Regions from separate parts of the Flavonifractor sp. DFI.6.63 genome, predicted to be linked through region 2. Evidence: riboswitches for the same ligand, from Rfam matches in the RefSeq annotation. Region 2 holds a riboswitch; each other region holds the start of a gene.
What was found. A riboswitch is a leader RNA that binds a small molecule or an ion and turns the genes downstream of it on or off. The one in region 2 is predicted to bind thiamine pyrophosphate.

Region 1 (6,317 bases), on a different contig from region 2:
CCGTCCACCCCCAGCCGGGAGAGGCAGGCGCGGGACAGCGGCTCGGCGGTGGCCGTGGCCACGCACAGGCGGCACCCGCGGCCCCTCAGCCGCTCCAGATATTCTTTTGCTCCGGGCTTCAGGTCCACATCCTTCCGGTAGCGGACGTCCATGATGGCCTCCATCTCGTCCACGATGCGCTGGGGCGGGCCGGGAATGCCGAAGGCGTCCATAAAGCAGGCGGCCCCCTCCAGCATGGTCATGGACTCCATCGCCCGCAGCAGCGCCTCCTCCGGGCGGATGCCGCGGGCCCCCAGATAGTCAAGGCCCAGGTTTTTCCAATAGCGCATGGAGTCCACCAGGGTGCCGTCCATGTCAAAAATACAAAAGCGCTTATCCATGGCGTCCCACCAGTTCCTCGGCCAGCGTCCGCAGACGGGCGGCCGCAGCCCCCGCGTCGCGCTGGGCGAAGAGTGCGGACACCACCGCCACGCCGTCCACGCCGCTGCCCTTCAGGGCCGGGAGATTGTCGGCGTTGATCCCGCCGATGGCTACCACCGGGATGGTCACGGCGTCGCAGATGGCGCGCAGCCGGGCAAGCGTCAGGCTCCCGGCGTCCGCTTTGGTGGTAGTGGAGAACACCGCTCCCGCGCCGATGTAATCCGCCCCGGCCTGCTCGGCGGCTACGGCGGCGTCTACGGTGTTGGCGGAAATGCCCAGGATCTTGTCCGGGCCGATGAGGGAGCGCACCGGTTTGCCCGCCAGATCGGACTGCCCCATGTGAACTCCGTCGGCGCCGCATTCCAGCGCCACTTCAATGGAGTCGTTGACCACGAAGGGGACGTGGTACCGGGCGGCCTGAGCCTGCAGGCGCTTGGCTTCCGCCAGAAAAGCATCCCGCTCCAGGGCCTTCTCCCGGATCTGGAGGAAGGTGGCGCCGTTGGCAAGCACACGCTCCACATCCTCGGTAAGGGGGCGTCCGTTCAGCCAGGTGCGGTCGGTGACCGCGTACAGCAGCAGGGAGGCGCGGATCTCATCCTTGGTAAACTTCATAGCGGACTCCTTCTCTCAATTGGGTTTCGGTGAGGCGGAACACCCCGTCGATCAAATGCGTGCGGAAGCTGGCGTTGCCGGCGCCGCTGCGCAGGCGGTGCGCCTCGGCCAGCTCCCCCGCCACCCCGAGGGCGGCCGCGGCTGCGGCTGCGGCCGCAAAGGGATGTTCCGGCGATGCTCCGCAGAAAGCGCCGGTCAGGGCGGCGAGCATGCACCCGCTGCCGGTGATGCGGGCCATGGTGGGTACGCCGTTATGGAGCAGCAGGGTCCTGTGCCCGTCGGAGACGATGTCGGTAGCGCCGGAGAGGGCGATCACCGCCCCGGTGCGCCGGGCCAGGCGTTCGGTCAGCTCTGCCGCTTGGGGCAGCGTTTGTTGGGTAACGGCGTCCCCGGCGGATACGTCCACCCCGCTGCCGCCCCGCTGCCCCAGGGCCAGGGAGCGGATCTCGGAAGCATTGCCGCGGATGACGGCAAAGCCAAGCACCGCCAGCAGGCGGCGGCAGGCCTGCCGCCGCAGCGTGGTGGCTCCGGCGGCCACCGGGTCCAGTACCACGGGGATTCCAAGGGCGTTGGCCGTTTTCCCGGCCAGGAGCATGGCCTCCAGCTCCCCGACGGCTCCCAGGTTGAGCACCAGAGCCTGGGCCCCCGCGACCGATTCTTCCACCTCGCGGAGGTCGTGGGCCATGGTGGGAGATCCGCCGGCGGCCAGGATCATGTTGGCGCAGTCGTTGACGGTGACAAAGTTGGTAATGCACTGTACCAGGGGCGCGGCGCTCCGCACCGCCCGGAGCCGGGCGGCAAATTCGGCTGGCTGCATAGGTCCCTCCCCCTTAACGGTTGAGTTGATTCAGCATCCGGTTCAGAGCGCCGGAGTGCCTGAGAAGGAGAAGGACGGCGCAGCCCATCCCGCCGCCCACGGCAGCGGAGGGAACATAGAAGGGGATGTAGTAGAAGGGAGAGTGAGGGGGGAGACCGTAGAATAGCCGCATCAGTGGGTAAACGGCTATGGCGCTGAGGATGCCGGTGCCGAATACCTCGCCGGCATACGCCAGCCAGAGCTTGCGCGTTTTCTGATACAGCAGGGCGGAGAGAAACGCGCCGAACACGGCGCCCACCAGAGCCTGGATGGTCCGCCCCGTGAGCACCATCCGCAGCAGCCCGGTCAGGGCGGCGGCGGCCAGCCCGTACCAGGGGCCCAGGAACACGGCCCCCAGAAGGTTGCAGAAATGCTGGAAGGGCGCCATAGCGGGAAAATAGACGAAGGTGGAGAGCACGAAGCTCAGCACGGCCAGCATGGTGGTAAGCGCCATTTTTCGTACTGAGACGCCGCCGGCCCGGGTCATGGCGGACGCAGAATGAATCGGTTGCATCGGAATTTCCTCCTCCCTTACAGGGTTTGATAGCGGCCCGTCTTATCCGCAATGGTCCAGACGCCGTCGGGCTTGTAGCTGATCTTTACGTAGCTCATCACGCTGGGGGAGCCTGCCCGCACACAGATGCGGCAGCATTCCTTTACAAGATCCAGAAGCTGGTCCAGCTCACCCTCCAGCGTGGTCTCAAAAGGGCCTACCGCATAGTGCAGGCCGGTGGAGGCCAGGTAGGAAATGACCTCGTCCACGATGCGGCGGGTCTCCTCCTGCTCCAGGACCTTGGGAAGGACCTGGATGGCGACGCTCGCATTCATTGCACGGCGCCCCCTTCCAAAATGGCATAATTGTGTTTCAGCGGACCGCTGCCGCCGCCCAGGTCCAGCCCGGCCTCCAGGGCGGCGGTGATGTAGGCCTTGGCCATTCCGACCGCCTCGGGCAGGGCGTGGCCCAGGGCCAGGAAAGAGGCGATGGCGGAGGACAGCGTGCAGCCCGAACCGTGATTGTTGGGGTTGTCTACCCGGCACGCCCGGAACCAGCGGGCCGTGCCGCCGTGCCAGAGCAGATCGTCCGCATCGGCCGTCCGGTGACCGCCTTTTACCAGCACGGCGCCGGGGAGAACCGTTCCGACGGCCTCGGCGGCCCGGAGCATATCCGCCTCATCCCCGATGGGGAAACCGCATAGCCGTTCCGCCTCCGGAAGGTTGGGGGTGATGACTTCTGCCAGGGGGAAGAGCTCTTCCATCAGGGCGGAAAGCGCGCTCTCCCGCATCAGGCTGCTGCCGCTGGTGGCCGCCATCACCGGATCGACTACGATGTGCGCGGCCTGGTACTCCCGCAGCTTAGCCCCAATGGTGCGGATGATGTCCGCGTTGGATACCATGCCGATCTTTACCGCATCGGGGCGAATGTCCCGAAAGACGCAGTCCAGCTGCTGCCCTACGAATGCGGGAGCGGCTTCCAGCACGCCGTAGACCCCGGTCGTGTTTTGAGCCGTAAGCGCGGTGACGGCGCTCATGCCGTACACCCCCAGACAGGTCATGGTCTTCAGATCGGCCTGGATACCTGCCCCACCGCTGGAGTCACTGCCGGCGATGGTCAATACTGTTTTCATTTCGATACCTCCCAAAGAAAAAACTCGGAACGCCCGTCCAGGAGCGCTCCGAGTAATAGACTTTGACGGCTGGGGCCGCAAAGGGCCCAAGCCGTATGTTACTCACTGCGTCCCTACGTTGGCATTATCCACATCAGGTAAGGTCGGGATGTTTCCCCTCTCAGCCCTTCTTCAGAGCTCCCTTGCAGGCAACCATATTGACTTGTCGCAGAAGAAACCGCAGTGCGGCTCATTCTGCAACCATTACTATAACACAGGAATGAACGAAAGTAAAGATGAAACCGAAGGAGGAATGTTTCGCTCGCCCCAAAGGCCGGAAGAAATGCGTATAGAACGTTTTTTGTTTTTCGATAGCGCGTCAAGAAGGCGGAGGATGAGTACAAGGCGGCATGCCCAAACGGGTTATCCGTCCGATGATCTGTTGAATGGCTGCAGCAGGGAGGCATGGCGCCCTGGTGCCGGGGATTATTTTGTACGGCGCTCCCCCCCTGGGGGGGAGCGCCGTATTGGCAGTGTGCAGGCCGCCCTATGCTTTGGACCAACTTCAAATATACTGCGCGGCGTTGTGCCCAAAGTTTGATTTCGTCCATGGTAATAAAGGCATACCTGGTATCACAAATAGTGACAGACGCGACCGTGCTCAGATCAAATGCTTTTTTCGGTATAAACTGATATTTGGAATCGTCATCGTTTGATGACCGGCCGCCGGCGTAAACGCTTGGGATTTGGCCGATTACTTCCGATGTTCCATCTTAAGGCAACACCGCACAATTCCCCACGCACGTCTTGGCGGCCAATTTGCCCCACAAATGCGTTGCAAAACCTTGCAATACAAAAAGTATTCCTGCGGTTTCGCGCCTTTTTGCGGCACAAATTTTCGCGCCGATCCGCACGCGTTGAAGCATGCGGTAATGCCTTAATAATTTAGCCTCGCCCCACGCAGAGTTTCGTCCACGCTCGCCCACCCGTTCTTGGAAAACAGGGATCTTGTAATGATGGCACGAGACTCAGGCAACGCCTCGATATCTTCCGGACCGGCGATTTGATCAACTGCTTGATCCGCGTTCGATATGGTTGCCCACTCCGCGATACCCGGACGCTCAAGTTCTAACCTCAATCTATCCTGCACAGATTGAACTGTTCAGCTTGGCGTTCAGTAGGCCTGTTTAATTCTCAAGAATCAATTTCTTCCATCATTGTGGGGAAAAAATACTTAGTACCGTCAATGGTAATAGACTCTACCGCGCTCAAATCAAATGCCTGCTTTGGTGTAAATTGGTATCTTTGTTTGCCCTCATATACGGCATCCGGAGTTCTGCCGCTAGGCTGCAACCAAATGCCCGCTAAGTTACGTGGGATTTCGTCAATCACATCGGATGTTCTGTCTTTGTAATTTACCGATGCTCCCTGCAACGCCTCATTTACGCTAACGGTCCAATTGTTACGGAACAGACCTCGTATAAAATTTCCTTTTATATCTTCCATCCCAGGAGCCAACGGCATTTCTGGATCTACCTGAATTTTGACTTGTTCTGCGTTAGATTCTGTTGTCCATTGTGATAGACCCGGTGTTTCAAGAGCCAACTCAATATATCCGGCGCAAATTGCAATTTGAGTGATTTTGCCTTCCGATACGTAGTCAGGAACATCGGGCATCTCAGGGCGCAGGCCCCACACAGCTTCGAAATGGGCTTTCGTATTTTCGATGGGTATATCCACCGGGATGCTGATCATCTGACTTGCTGTAACGGGGATCACGATGGGACCATAGCGCTCTTCCGGTTTCAGATTATGGGTCAGTTCAAGCGTTAGTTCAACCTGCTCGATCTGCCTCAATTCCTCGCCGTACACAAATACTTTGACCAGTGCCGTTTGTGTTTCCGGATCATAGCTGGTTTGCTCCGTGTGGAAGGTACAACCTACCGTGCTCATTCCGCTCAAATCCCACTCGTATTCTGGAGAGGCGTTCTCGGCAAGGATCGCTGCAATTTGTTCCGGAACTGGCGAAATTGCTATATATGCATAAAGCCGTTCTTCCGCGCACATGGTGGACATCAGCGTCACTTGGACATCCTTCAGTTCTTCCGCTGTTTTTTCAACATCGTTATATTCCGTCCATTCCGGGATAGGAGTTTCAGCAGAGATACCCATATCCATTCTGGCTGCGTCGCGCAGGGAAAATACAATTGCGAATGCCGTTATACAGCAGAGCAATGCGATTATGGCAGCGATCAGCAGACAGCGGGAAAGAAGCTTGCGGATGCGGCCTTGGCCTCCTTGTTCCAGCATTGTTGCCGTGTTTTTTTGATTGATCCGGCTCAGGGTCAACTCCTTGATCCGCGAAGAGGAGAGCAGGGAGGTGCCATTTAGATCCACGCTTTCATCGATATAGGCGTCCAGCAAATCGGAAATATTGCGATTCATAAGGTTGCTCCCTCCTTCGTCAGTATTTCTTTTAGTTTCATTCGGCCTCGTCTCAGCTTAGTTTTTATTGTTGATTCGTTTAGGGCCATGCTGAGAGAAATTTCTTTTATTGATTGAGCGTAATAGTAATGGCGGAGGAACACTTCCCGGTCTTCGCCTGCCAAGGAGTTTACTGCTTGGCGGACCAGCCTTCGCTCTTCTGCGCGCTCCATATCCTCAGAAGGATGGTCCGAACTTGGTATGTCCAAAACATTGTCCTCCAACGGGAGCGTCTGTCCGGTCTGACGCAGTTTATCTTTGGCCTTATGTCTGGCTACCGCCCCGAGCCAGCCTTTCACATGACCAGGTCTTAAGTCGAATGACTGATTCCAGGCGGCCAG
Region 2 (6,317 bases):
CGCCGGGCTATTATTGATGACCGGATGGTGCAGCTCGTCTTGGAGGGCGAGGTTTCCTGAATACTGAAAAGAAGGGAGTGGCTCCGGCCTCTCCCTTCTTTTATGCGACAAAACAGCCCGGCGGCAACAAAACGCACCGGCCGCCGGACACCGCCGCCCGGCTACGGCCGACAAAACAGCCCGTCTATTTTACGACAGAACAGCCCGGCGGCGACAGTCTCCGGGTCAATGGAGCACTCCCACTGCTTCTCCCAGTCGAAGCTCCGCCGGGCATCCGCCATGGCGTCGTCCAGGTCCCGGGCGTGGGGGATCTTTTTGGCGATATCCGCCGCGTGGGCCGCGATCTTGGAGGCCACGATGCCCTGCTTCACGTCCTCCACGTTGGGCAGGGCCAGGTGCTCCGCCGGGGTGACGTAGCACAGGAAGGCCGCGCCGGAGGCCGCCGCGATGGCCCCGCCGATGGCGGAGGTGATGTGGTCGTAGCCCGGGGCGATGTCGGTGACGATGGGGCCCAGCACATAGAAGGGGGCCCCCATGCAGATGGTCTGCTGGAGCTTCATGTTGGCTTCGATCTGGTCCATGGGCATATGGCCGGGACCCTCCACCATTACCTGCACGTCCCTGGCCCAGGCCCGTTTGGTCAGCTCGCCCAGCCGCACCAGCTCCTCGATCTGGCACACGTCGCTGCCGTCGGCCAGGCAGCCGGGCCGGCAGGCGTCCCCCAGGGAGATGGTCACGTCGTACTCCCGGCAGATGTCCAGGATCTGGTCAAAATACTGGTAGAAGGGGTTCTCCTCCCCCGTCATGCTCATCCAGGCAAAGACCAGGGAGCCGCCCCGGGAGACGATGTTCATCTTCCGCTTGTGGGTCTTGATCTGGTCGATGGTCTTGCGGGTGATGCCGCAGTGGAGGGTGATGAAGTCCACCCCGTCCTGGGCGTGGAGGCGGATCACGTCGATGAAGTCCTGGGCGGTCAGGGTGGCCAGGTCCCGCTGGTAGTGGATGACGCTGTCATACACCGGCACGGTGCCGATCATGGCCGGGCACTCCCGGACCAGCTTCTGGCGGAAGGGCTGGGTGTTGCCGTGGGAGGACAGGTCCATGATGGCCTCCGCCCCCATGCGGACGGCGGCCATGACCTTCTCCATCTCCACATCGTAGTCCTTGCAGTCCCGGGACACACCCAGGTTCACGTTGATCTTGGTGCGCAGCATGGAGCCCACGCCGTTGGGGTCCAGGCAGGTGTGGAGCTTGTTGGCGCAGATGGCCACCTGGCCCCGGGCCACCAGGTCCCGGATCTCCTCCTCCGTGCGGTACTCCTTGGCGGCCACCGCCTTCATCTCAGGGGTGACGATCCCCTTCCGGGCCGCTTCCATCTGTGTGGCATATTCTCTCATAGTGATCGTTCCTTTCAGACTGATTCTTTTTCTTCGGCAAAAATTCCGCGCAAAGCAAAGTTATGGGCCATAGGTCCGCTGCCCTTCCCCAGATCCAGCATGGCGCTCAGAGCGCCGGAGATGTAGTCCTTGGCTCTCTGGATGGACTCCTCCAGGGTAAAGCCCTTGGCCAGATTGGACGCGATGGCGGAGGACAGGGTGCAGCCGGTGCCGTGGGTGTTGGGATTGTCGATCCGCTTCCCCGGAAACCATCTGGCCTGACCATCGGCGTACAGCAGGTCGTCGGCATCGCTGACGCTGTGGCCGCCTTTCACCAGGACGGCGCAGCCGTGGGCCTGAGAAATGGCCCTGGCCGCCGCCTCCATGTCTCCCCGGCTCCGGATGGTCAGCCCGGACAGTACCTCCGCCTCCGGGATGTTGGGGGTGACCAGGTCGGCCAGGGGCAGCAGCCTGGCCTTCAGGACGGAGACAGCCTCCGTCTCCATCAGGGCCGAGCCGCTGGTGGCCACCATCACCGGGTCCACCACGATATGCTCCGCCTTCCAGTCCGTCAGGGCTTGGGCGATGGCCTCGATGAGCGGCCCGCCGGACACCATGCCGATCTTCACCGCGTCGGGGCGGATATCCGAAAAGATCATGTCCAGCTGCTGCCGGAGAAAATCGGGCGGGACCTCCATGATCCCGGTGACGCCGGTGGTATTCTGGGCCGTCAGCGCCGTGATGGCGCTCATGCCGTACACCCCGTTCATGGTCATGGTTTTCAGATCAGCCTGAATTCCGGCGCCTCCGCTGCAGTCGCTGCCTGCAATGGTCAATGCTGTTTTCATGGGATAGGCCTCCTTTGTGGTTCAGCATTGTTTTGTTAAGCGGCATAAGGTGGTGCCCCCAATGTGCCGCTGGATACGTTATTCCTTTCTCAACTCGTCAAAGGCCTGCCGCAGCCCCGCCGCAGCCGCCCTGGGGTCGGCAGACTTCATGATGGCGGAGACCACGCAGATGCCTGCGATGGGGATGCCCTTCAGCACCCCCAGGTTGTCCCGGTTCAGCCCGCCGATGGCGTTCACCGGGATGGGCACCGCTTTGCAGATCTCCCCCAGGGTTTCGGTGGAGGTGATGACGGTGACCACCTTGGTGGTGGTGGGGTAGATGGCCCCCACTCCCAGGTAGTCCGCCCCCTGCTCCAGGGCCTCCAGAGCCTGGGGCACCGTTTTGGCGGTGGCCCCCACAATCTTGTCCGGCCCCAGGAGCTTTCGGGCCAGCTCCACCGGCATGTCGGACTGGCCCACATGGACCCCGTCCGTCTCCGCCGCCAGGGCCACGTCCACCCGGTCGTCCACCACCAGCGGCACCTGGTAGCGCCTGGCGAGGGCGTGGACCTTCCGGGCCAGATGGATATACTCCCGGGTGGACCGCTCCTTCTCCCGCAGCTGCAGGAAGGTCACGCCCCCCTGGAGGGCCTGCTCCACCTTTTCCAGAAATGCCGCCTCAGACAGGCCGGTGCTGTCGGTCACCAGGTAGAGGGTGGTATCAAGGTTCTTCATTGCAAAATTCCTCCGTCCGTTCACAGGCTTGGATGGTCTCCCCATCCAGGGTGGAGAGCTGGTCCAGCAGGTTCACCAGAAAGGTGCCGCTGCCCTTGGGTGTGGCCGCCTTTTCCCCCGCTACCCCCAGGGTGACGCAGGCCGCCTTCGCCGCCTCCAAAGGGGAGGCGGCGGCCAGAAAGCAGGCGCACAGGGCACCCAGCATACAGCCCGTCCCGGTGACGCTCCCCAGCTGCGGGGTGCCGTTGTGTATGGCCGTGGTCCCCGTCCCGTCGGCCACCAGGTCGGCCGCGCCGCTGGCCAGCACCACGCAGTCGTAGCGGCGGGCCAGCTCACCGGCGGCCCGGGCCGCCGCCGCCGGGGTGAGGGCTTTGTCTCCGTCCACGCCGGAGGCGGTGTAGTCCGGCCGGGCCAGGGCGTTGATCTCGGCGTAGTTGCCCTTGAGCACCGCCGGCGGGAAGTGCTCCAGCAGCCGGTTGGCGTAGTCCCGGCGCAGCCGGGAGCAGGCCACCCCCACCGCGTCCAGGACCACAGGCACCCCGTTCTTCCGGGCCGCTCCGGCGGAGCGCTCCATGGCCTCCATCCGCACATCGGTGATGTTGCCCAGGTTGAACAGCAGGGCCGCAGCCGTGGCGGTGATCTCTTCCACCTCCCGGGGGTGCTCCGCCATAATGGGCCGGGCCCCCAGGGCCAGCACGGCGTTGGCGCACTGGGTAATGGAGATGGGATTGGTGATGGCGTGGATCAGCGGGTCCGCCTCCCGCAGGGTGCAGAGCATCTGGGAGATTCTCTCACTCACCGGCCTCCGCCCCCTTTCGTTGGGCATACAGCAGGTAATAGACCAGAGCCATGACCACGAAGATGGCGATCATACCCCAGGCCGCCCAGTTCCACAGGGGGCCGGCGGTCTGGAACACCATGCCGGTGAGGATCTTGATGATGAGGTAGCCGATCACCCCCAGGGCGGCGATGGCAATGGCATTGGACAGAGGGCTGCTCCCCTCCTCAAAGCTCCGGTCGGAGAGCATCCGCTGGAACCGGGGGAGCATCCCTGCCCGGGCCAGCTGCCGCAGGAATATGAAGGCCACCGAGCCGCCGATGAGGGTGCCGCACAGGAAGGAGGGCACGTAGAACAGCCAGCTCAGTCCCTCCCGGTGCACCAGCAGGGTCATCACCGGATAGGAGACGATGGCGCCGATGATACCGGTACCCACCACCTCCCCGATGACGGCACAGATCAGCTTGCCCTTGGACGCCCGGTAGAGCACGCCGGACAGGAAGGCGCCGAACACCGCACCTGTGAGGGCCAGGGGCGGTATACCCATGGTGCTCATGCGGATGATCCCGATGAGGGTGGCGCACAGCAGGGCGTACCAGGGCCCCATGAGCACCGCGCACACGATGTTGATGAGGTGAGCGGTGGGACACATCCCCTCCACCCGGAGGATGGGGGAGATCACCACGCCGATGGCCACCATCATGGCCAGAAATACCATACGGAAGATCTTTTTGGATTGGTTCATGGCTTGACACTCTTTTCGTAAATCAGATTACGAAAGTAGACAGCTTTCGCACGGTCGAGGCTCCCTAGCCTCCTCTCACCCCGAAACACGGGTTCCCATCGCAGCATTTCTCAGGCGCAAGGCGCTCCCCTTCCACCCGCCGGTTTTTTCGACCCCTTTCCCTCCTTTCAGCACATAAAAAACGGGGATTATCCCGCTGGATAATCCCCGCCATAAAGCGAATTCCGCTGTTTCCCTACGTTGGCATTACCCAAATCAGGTTATCGGTCTAAGGTCATACCTTACTCTCAGCCTGTCACACAAGCTCCCGTTTTTTATTCTGTTATTGGGGTACAGTATATTCCCTTCTCCGGCAAAATGCAAGCTTTTTCGCCGCGGCATTTCAGCGGGAAAGCAGAATCCATAATTGAGGGGGAAATACCACGCGGGAAAAATATCAGACAGGAAACCGCATATCATGGCCTTTATTTCCGATAACACGGATGCTGAGGGCGCCAGTGCGCATATAACTGCCGGTTTTGATGGTCCTGGGGCCGAGATCCAACCCAATGTCTCGGGCAGTAAGTCCCTCAGGGTCCGGGAGCCGGAGGGGGAAAAGACAGCAAAAAGCCGCTGTTTCCTTTTGGAAACAGCGGCTTTTCTGGTGGACGATACAGGACTTGAACCTGTGACCTCCCGCACGTCAACATCGAAAAATGATTTTTTCTAACACTTTTTGGCGGTTTACAGCTGTTTCTCTTTTAGTTAGGTTGCTTTTTGATGCGTTTGAAGCACAGACTTTCCGGTTGTTCCAGCTCTGTCTGTGGCTGGCTGTGTGGTCAAAGAAATTGTCAAACTGGATTGTGAACTGGGTCAACTTAGAAAGCCGTATGCCCTCTGATTTCTATTTGGGAAAACTAGTGAACGAAGGCGATTTTAGTACGCTGTAGACAAAGATAGGGGATGGACAATAAAGTACACATCGCAAGTCAAGTACGCCAAACCTGCCTGGCATCAGCCATGTCTCCTGATCAAATTCGGAATGGGGCCAGGCTATTAGAATCTGCAGCAGACGGTTATCCCTGCCCATCATACTGCGCTAGAACTGGACCATAAAAAGCGGCGTGGCCAATACATGCATATTGCGCCGCTGATATGTACCATCTAGAGCACCGCCAAATCCATAGACATCCACACATTCACCACCAGTGCGCTGAGATGCCGCAGCATCCGGAGCTGTTGCGTTCCAATGGCTGCTCTGGCTTCCAGGGACAGCAACGCGACGAGAATGCCAAGCAGCAGAAATAGCCCCGAACATATAAAGGCGGCAGCGTAGTGCTATAGCCTTCGTCCTCGGAGAGCATCTGGCTCAATTGCACCAGTTGCTCGCAGTTCGGGTTGGCCGGGCGAGAAAAAGAATGACAAAATGCCCATCGTAGCTAAAAACAGGATATTAGATGATAAACATAAACTTTGTACATTAGAGCACCAACCTCAACCGGAACCAACCGTCTGTCAGGTCAAACTGGCAGACGGCTCCGTTTTTCTGGCAAAAAGCAGAGATGGAATGTACCTCAGACCGTGTCCCTCCTTTTGTGCTACCGGAAGACCGTTGCTGTCAAAGGTGACATTGGCAGTACAAGGATTCGTGAGTTCCAGCATGACACCAGGCGTCCCCACCATCTTGCACCGGATCTTTCGCTGTTTTCGGGGCAACGAGAGATTTGCGTGAATGGCATTTTCCAGGGCATTTGCCACGACGATGGCCAATTCGCCCTCATCCACCGGCAGGGTGCTAGGCGGAGAAAGCTTTGCCTCCACGGAGATCCCTTGATTTTGAGCCTGGTCAAAGCAAGAGGAAAACACCGCGTCCAGCA
Region 3 (6,317 bases), on a different contig from region 2:
TGGCGGACTTCCGGGGCGGCACGGCCCATAACGCCATCCCCGCCGCCGCGGAGGCGCTGGTCGTCCTTCCGGAGGGCGGCGAGCCCGATCTGGAGGACCTTGCCCGGGAAGCGGCCGCCTATGGGGCCCGGGACCCCCGCCTGACCCTCTTCCACGCCCCCGCGCCCCGGCCGGAGCAGGTCTGGTCCCCGCTCTGCCGCCAGGCCGCTTTGGCCTTGACGGCGGGGCTGTTTCACGGCGTGTACGCGATGGACCCGGCCTTTCCTGACGTGGTGGGCGCTTCCGCCAATGTGGGCCGGCTGTCCACGGAGGACGGCCAGATACAGGTCTGCGCGTTCCTGCGCTCGGCCCGGCCGTCGTGGGAGGCGGAGCTGGCCCGCGCCCATGATGCTCTGGCCGGGACGCTCGGCTTCTCCGCCGAGGCGTCCGGCTACCCCGGCTGGACGGGGGACCCGGCCAACCCGCTGGCCGCAGTGCTCGCCCGGGTGTACCGGGAGCAGACCGGACGGACGCTGGAGGTCTCCACGGTCCATGTGGGTCTGGAGCCCTCAGTGCTGGGCCCCAAAGCCCCCGGCCTGGTCATGGCCAGCACCGGCCCCGATATTCTGGACGCCCACTCAGTCTCCGAGCGGGCCCCTCTGGACACGCTGCCCGATTACGCCCTGCTGCTGGCGGGTACGCTGGAGGCCCTGTAGCGCACCGGCGTACCGCGCTCTCCCGCAGGGGTGCCTTACAGAGTTCCGCCGTCCGCAGACGGGGGAAGGAAATGCCCCTCCTCAGGACGGACAGGGCGACTTTTCCGCAGGAATCGAGTCCTGGCCGTCCTGTAGCCCCCCTGCCGGAAAAGGCCAGGCCTTTTTCGACAGGGACAAGGACCGGGCCCGGCAAATGCCGGGCCCGGTCCTTGTCCTTGTTTTAATATCGCTTATCCAGAATCGCGACGATCTGGGCCACGCAGCTTTCGTCACAGGAGCTCAGAATGCGCGCGCCCCAGTCCCGCACCTCCTGCGCGCAGTTGGACGGGGCGAAGGGAATGGCCGAGACGGCCAGCATGGGGATGTCGTTCTGATTGTCCCCCACGCAGTAAATGTTCCGCTCCTCAATGCCCAGCAGCCGGGCCAGGCAGCGCACCATGCCGCCCTTGGTACTGCCCTTGGCGGTCAGCTCCAGCAGCACGGCGTTGGAGAAGATGGCCTCATAGTGCTCTGCCCAACGTTCCAGGATGTAGCGCTGAACGGACCGCAGCAGGGGATTGCGCTGCTGGAGGATGGCCTTGGTCCAGGGCAGGGGCATCTCCAGGATGGGCCGTTCGGTATAGGCGGCCTGGGCCCGGCGCAGATGATGAAAGGTGACCTCGTTGGGCTGATAGGCATAGATCTCGTCCTGGTGATAGGCCTCAAAGCCGATCTCCGGGAAGCGGCGGGCCACCTCCTGCAGGTCCCGGGCCGCCCGCCGGGGCAGGAAGGTCTCACGGACCACCCGGTCGGCTTGGAAGTCGTACAGGCAGGCGCCGTTGGAGAGGACGACCGGCGCGTTGATGGGTACGCTGGCGGCGTGGGGCGCAAAGGTGGGGTGGGCCCGCCCGGTGGCTACGGTAAAGATCCCGCCCGCGCCGGTAAAATAGTCGAGCGCGCGCCGGTTCTCCTCGGACACCCGCAGGTCGGAGCCGTACAGCGTGTCGTCAAAATCGCTGACCAGAAGCACACCGTTGAACTTGCCCAAATGCGTCACACCTTATTTCTTCAGATCGGCCCCCGTAAAGTACTTTTTCAGCGGTGCATAGAGGATACCGAAAATCACCAGGCACAAAACGATGTCAATGCCCACATAGCTGCCGTTGTAGACCAGCGAGTAGAGGGAGGGGTTATCAAACACCGTGCCGAAGATCTCCGTCGGGGCCACAATCTTATAAATGGTAATACCGCTGATGTAGTGGATGATGAACCGGGCCGCGCCGCCCAGGATGCTGCCCCAGAAAATGCCGCCCGGCTTGCCCTTGCCCAGGCCGGCCACGCCGATGACGCCGAAGGCCAGCACATAGTCCAGCAGGATGGACTGCCAGCCCCAGCTCACCGCGCCCTGGATAAACACCTGGAGAATCCCAAAGGCAAAGCAGGCGATCAAGCCGCCGCCCATGCCCCAGCGTACGCAGAACAGCAGCAGGGGCAGCATCTCCAGCGAGACGGAGCCGCCCTGAGGCAGCTCGAACACCTTCAGCAGCCCCAGCACGAGGGACAGGGCGATCATGATCGCCCCTTCGCAGAGCATCCGCACGCCCAGGTGCGATTTCTGATTGCTTGTGGTTGTCATAGAACAGATTCCTCCCAAAAAGATGTACCGCAGCGCAAACCGGGTGTAGCGCAATGCGGTACGGGAGAAACGACAATGTGTGCCGAATACTCTTCCTACGCCGGCATTACCCGGATCAGGTTCAAGGGACCGTGCGCCGCGATAGGCGTCCATCTCAGCCGGACATGCGTCCAGCGCCCCTGCTATTCGATTTGTCCTGCGGTTACTGCAAATTCTATACCAACTGCCGCAGTTTTGTCAATACCTGCGCAAAATAAGGGGGGAGCGGGCACTCCAGGGTCATGCGCCGTCCCGTCCGTGGGTGGGTGAAGGAGAGCCTGCGGGCGTGCAGGCACTGGCCCGCCAGGCCGGGGTAGGGCTTTTTGGCCCCGTATACCGTGTCCCCCAGCAGGGGATGCCCCAGCTTCGCCATGTGGACCCGGATCTGATGGGTGCGGCCGGTCTCCAGTCGGCACTGGATATGGGTATAGCCCCCCAACCGCTCCAACACCGTCCAGTGGGTCACCGCCTCCCGGCCGTGGAGCACATCCACCGCCATCCGTTTCCGGTCGGTGGGGTGCCGGGCGATGGGTGCGCGGACCGTACCGGCATCCTGCTTCAGATTGCCCACACACACGGCCTCGTATTCCCGGTAAAGGGAGTGATCCTGCAGCTGTTCGGCCAGCGCCAGGTGGGCAAAATCGTTTTTGGCCGCGATGATCAGACCGGAAGTGTCCCGGTCGATCCGGTGCACGATCCCGGGGCGCAGCGCCCCGTTGATGCCCGAGAGGGACGCTCCGCAGTGATACAGCAGCGCGTTGACCAGGGTCCCGTCCGGATGGCCCGGCGCAGGGTGGACCACCAGCCCCACGGGCTTGTTGACCACGATCACGTCGCCGTCCTCGTAGATCACATCCAGCGGGATCTTTTGGGGGAGCACGTCAATCGGGGCAGGGTCGGGCAGGACGACGGTAAACACGTCGCCGGGGGCGGTCTTGTCATTCTTCTTTACCCGCCCGCCGCCGCGGGTGACCGCGCCCTCCTCCAGCAGCCGCTGGGCGGCGGAGCGGGTCAGCTCCGGCAGGGTGCGGGCGAGGAACTGGTCCACCCGCTCCCCGGCCCGGTCAGCCGTCAGATGGAGCGGCGTCATCCTGCTTCTCCCGTTTCTCGTACTTATCGTAGAAAAAGATCACGTACACGCACAGGGCGATGCCCCCCAGCACCACACAGATATCCGCCACATTGAAGACGGGGAAATCCAGGAACAGCGTGCGGAACATATCGGTCACGAAGCGCAGGAAGGCCCGGTCGATCAGGTTGCCCACCGCACCGGCCAGCACCACCGCCAGGGCGCAGCGGGCAAAGGGATGCCGCAGCACGCCCTTTACCAGCGCCGCCGCCAGCGCCACGGAGACCGCCAGGGAGATGATGGTCAGAAGCCAGGTATGCCCGGTAAACAGGGAAAAGGCCGCCCCGGTGTTCTGCACATAGGTCAGGTCCAGCACACCGGGCAGAACGGGAAGGGAGCCCCCCAGCGGAATGTGGGCGCGTACCAAAAATTTCACCGCCTGGTCGAGGGCGACCAGAAGGGCCGCAAGGATCAAATACAGCATAAGCGCTCTCCTTTGCACGCCCATCGGGCGTTTGGTTCCCGGATAGTGTACCACAGGCGCCAAAACATTGCAATGCCCCGCCCCTGTTCCGGCGCGCCTTCGTGCGATCCGCTCTTGCGGCCCGGCGGCGGGCGCATTATAATGGGATTTGAGCACATTACAAAAAGGAGTGTCGTTTTGGAACGCGCAAAGGTCAGCATCATCGTGCCGGTATACAACGTGGCGGCGTATCTTCCCGCCTGTCTGGAGAGCATCCGCGTCCAGACCTGGCGGGAGATCGAGGTCATACTGGTGGACGACGGCAGCACGGACGAAAGCCTCTCCCTGTGCCGCGCGGCGGCGGAGCGGGACGCGCGCTTTCGGGTCATCCATCAGCAAAACGCAGGGGTCTCCGCCGCCCGCAACGCGGGACTGGCGGCGGCTACGGGGCAGTACCTCCAGTTTGTGGACGGGGACGACCGGCTCCTGTCCAACGCCACTGAGGTCCTGGTCCACGCCGCTCTGAGCACCGGCACCGACCTGGTGATCGCCCGTTTTTACCGGGTATCCGGTCAGCGCCAGGCGCTGCAGGGGCATATCCGGGGCCGCCGGGTGCTCACGCGGACAGAGTTTGCAGAGGAGATGGTCAAGGCCCCCGCCAACTTCTACTACGGGGTGCTTTGGAACAAGCTCTACCGCCGCAGCATTGTGGAGGCCCACCAGCTGCGCTGCCCGGAGGAGCTGAGCTGGTGCGAGGATTTTCTGTTCAATCTGGAGTACATCAAATATGTCCGTCTGGTGGCCGCCGTCCCGGAGCCGGTGTGCTGTTATATCAAACGGGAGGACAGTCTGGTCATGACCCAGCCCACCCTGCGCCGCACTCTGGAGATGAAGCAGAAGACCTTTTCCTATTACAAGGACCTCTATCAGACCCTGGACCTGTACGAGCGGCAAAAGGGCCGGGTCTACCGCTATCTGATCTCCGCCGCCACCGACGGCGGCAGTCTTGCCCTTCCGGAGCTGCCCCGCCTCCCGGCGCGGAAGGGGCGGCGCAGGCGCGCCGCCGTGCAAAGGCCTTGATAACGCCCCGCGACCAGACGGGAGCGCCCGTTCCGCCCTGCAGGCGGACGGGCGCTCCCGTCTGGTCGCTTATAGGAGATAGGCCAGGGCAGTGAATAGAACCGTCATCAGCAGGATGCCCCCCAAGCAGGTTCCTCCTCCGACCCCCCAGAGGAATTTTTGATTTTTTTGAATGCAGGGCCTTGTCAGAAACAGGGGGACATACCCTGCCGACGCCATGGTCATAAAGGAGAACATGGCGGACATGGTCACCGCCGCGCCGTACACCGTTACATTGATCCCGATGGTATCGCCATACGTAATGGCAAAGGGCATAGTCAGCGTCCCTACGATCAATCCCACCGCCGCATTGGCAAATACATTGGTGCAGATCGTAGAGACAAAACAGATCAGCAGCATGAACACAGGGAAGGGCAGTCCGGTGAAAATGGGCTCCATCAACGCGTTGAGCCAGCCCCGTACGCCCAGTTCCGGGTTGGCCAGCATGCCGCCGATCACGTTGAAAATGCACACGGCCAGAACGATGCCCCAGGAAATGCTGCTGCGGAAGGTCTGCTCTTCGTTCAGCAGCGGTTTGCCGTCCTCCCGCAGAAGGAAGAAAATTACCAGCGCCAAGATGAACCAGGTACACTGGTCAAAGGTGGAAAGCGCCTGCCCCAGGGGGCTGTCTGCAGGGAGAAAGGCCATGACCACCGAGTAGGCGATCGCAAACAGGAAAATCAGGCAGGCCAGGACCTGCTTGCGGGTCATACGCAGTTTGCCGCCCTGCTCGCCGCTGATACGGCTCACATCGAAGGCGCGCAGTTTGTCTGCGTCTACACGGCAGGCCTTCATCGTCAGGGCGAACAGGACGATAAACGCCATGGAAAAGACGATGATGGAGAGCATATACACCGCATAGTTCAGCACAATGCCGCTTTGCGCCATAGCGCTCAGTATCGCCCCGAAAATGACCAGCGGCAGGCCCTGGAAGGGGATCAGCGCCATCCCTATGCAGGCGGAAACAAAGGACCCCAGAGACATCCAGCGGTTAAAGCTTCCCTCTTTCTCGTACCCCAGGTTGTCAATGAGCGAATCCAGCAATGCAAGCACGAATACGATGCCGCCAATTTTGGCAAACGCGCCCATGACCCAGGCCGCAAAGAAAAAGACAAAGCAGAACAGGTAGGGCTTTCCCCGAAGCACCTTCCGCGTGAGCAGCCATTTGGAGATAAACTCACCCGCTCCGGTGGAAATAATGGTCTGACAGAGTACGTAGGCAAAAATGATCTGAACCACGGTGGAGTTCCCGAAGGTGGCCGCCATTAGGGAACTGGGGGTATACGCATCTGTGAGCAGGACCGCCAGAAAGCCCAG

Region 1: linked by a shared signal. The riboswitch ahead of thiD (bifunctional hydroxymethylpyrimidine kinase/phosphomethylpyrimidine kinase) and the one ahead of thiW (energy coupling factor transporter S component ThiW) in region 2 are both predicted to bind thiamine pyrophosphate.
Region 3: linked by a shared signal. The riboswitch ahead of NE547_RS00430 (energy-coupled thiamine transporter ThiT) and the one ahead of thiW (energy coupling factor transporter S component ThiW) in region 2 are both predicted to bind thiamine pyrophosphate.

The regions. Positions count from the first base shown of each region.
Region 1 covers NZ_JANGBE010000033.1:13,278-19,594, reverse strand. The annotation lists gene NE547_RS14550 (HAD-IA family hydrolase) at 1-380, opposite strand, end outside; gene thiE (thiamine phosphate synthase) at 373-1,032, opposite strand; gene thiM (hydroxyethylthiazole kinase) at 1,013-1,849, opposite strand; gene thiW (energy coupling factor transporter S component ThiW) at 1,863-2,402, opposite strand; gene NE547_RS14530 (thiamine-binding protein) at 2,420-2,716, opposite strand; gene thiD (bifunctional hydroxymethylpyrimidine kinase/phosphomethylpyrimidine kinase) at 2,713-3,513, opposite strand; TPP riboswitch at 3,606-3,707, opposite strand; gene NE547_RS14520 (hypothetical protein) at 4,687-5,937, opposite strand; gene NE547_RS14515 (RNA polymerase sigma factor) at 5,934-6,317, opposite strand, start outside.
Region 2 covers NZ_JANGBE010000003.1:18,282-24,598, reverse strand. The annotation lists gene NE547_RS01985 (AAA family ATPase) at 1-60, shown strand, start outside; partial or broken gene thiC (phosphomethylpyrimidine synthase ThiC) at 216-1,397, opposite strand; gene thiD (bifunctional hydroxymethylpyrimidine kinase/phosphomethylpyrimidine kinase) at 1,412-2,224, opposite strand; gene thiE (thiamine phosphate synthase) at 2,303-2,938, opposite strand; gene thiM (hydroxyethylthiazole kinase) at 2,925-3,737, opposite strand; partial or broken gene thiW (energy coupling factor transporter S component ThiW) at 3,940-4,461, opposite strand; TPP riboswitch at 4,677-4,782, opposite strand; gene NE547_RS01955 (hypothetical protein) at 4,919-5,170, shown strand; gene NE547_RS01950 (sensor histidine kinase) at 5,956-6,317, opposite strand, start outside.
Region 3 covers NZ_JANGBE010000001.1:98,600-104,916, forward strand. The annotation lists gene NE547_RS00420 (M20/M25/M40 family metallo-hydrolase) at 1-695, shown strand, start outside; gene NE547_RS00425 (HAD-IIB family hydrolase) at 916-1,731, opposite strand; gene NE547_RS00430 (energy-coupled thiamine transporter ThiT) at 1,735-2,310, opposite strand; TPP riboswitch at 2,385-2,501, opposite strand; gene NE547_RS00435 (RluA family pseudouridine synthase) at 2,525-3,439, opposite strand; gene lspA (signal peptidase II) at 3,414-3,902, opposite strand; gene NE547_RS00445 (glycosyltransferase) at 4,080-4,961, shown strand; gene NE547_RS00450 (hypothetical protein) at 5,031-6,317, opposite strand, start outside.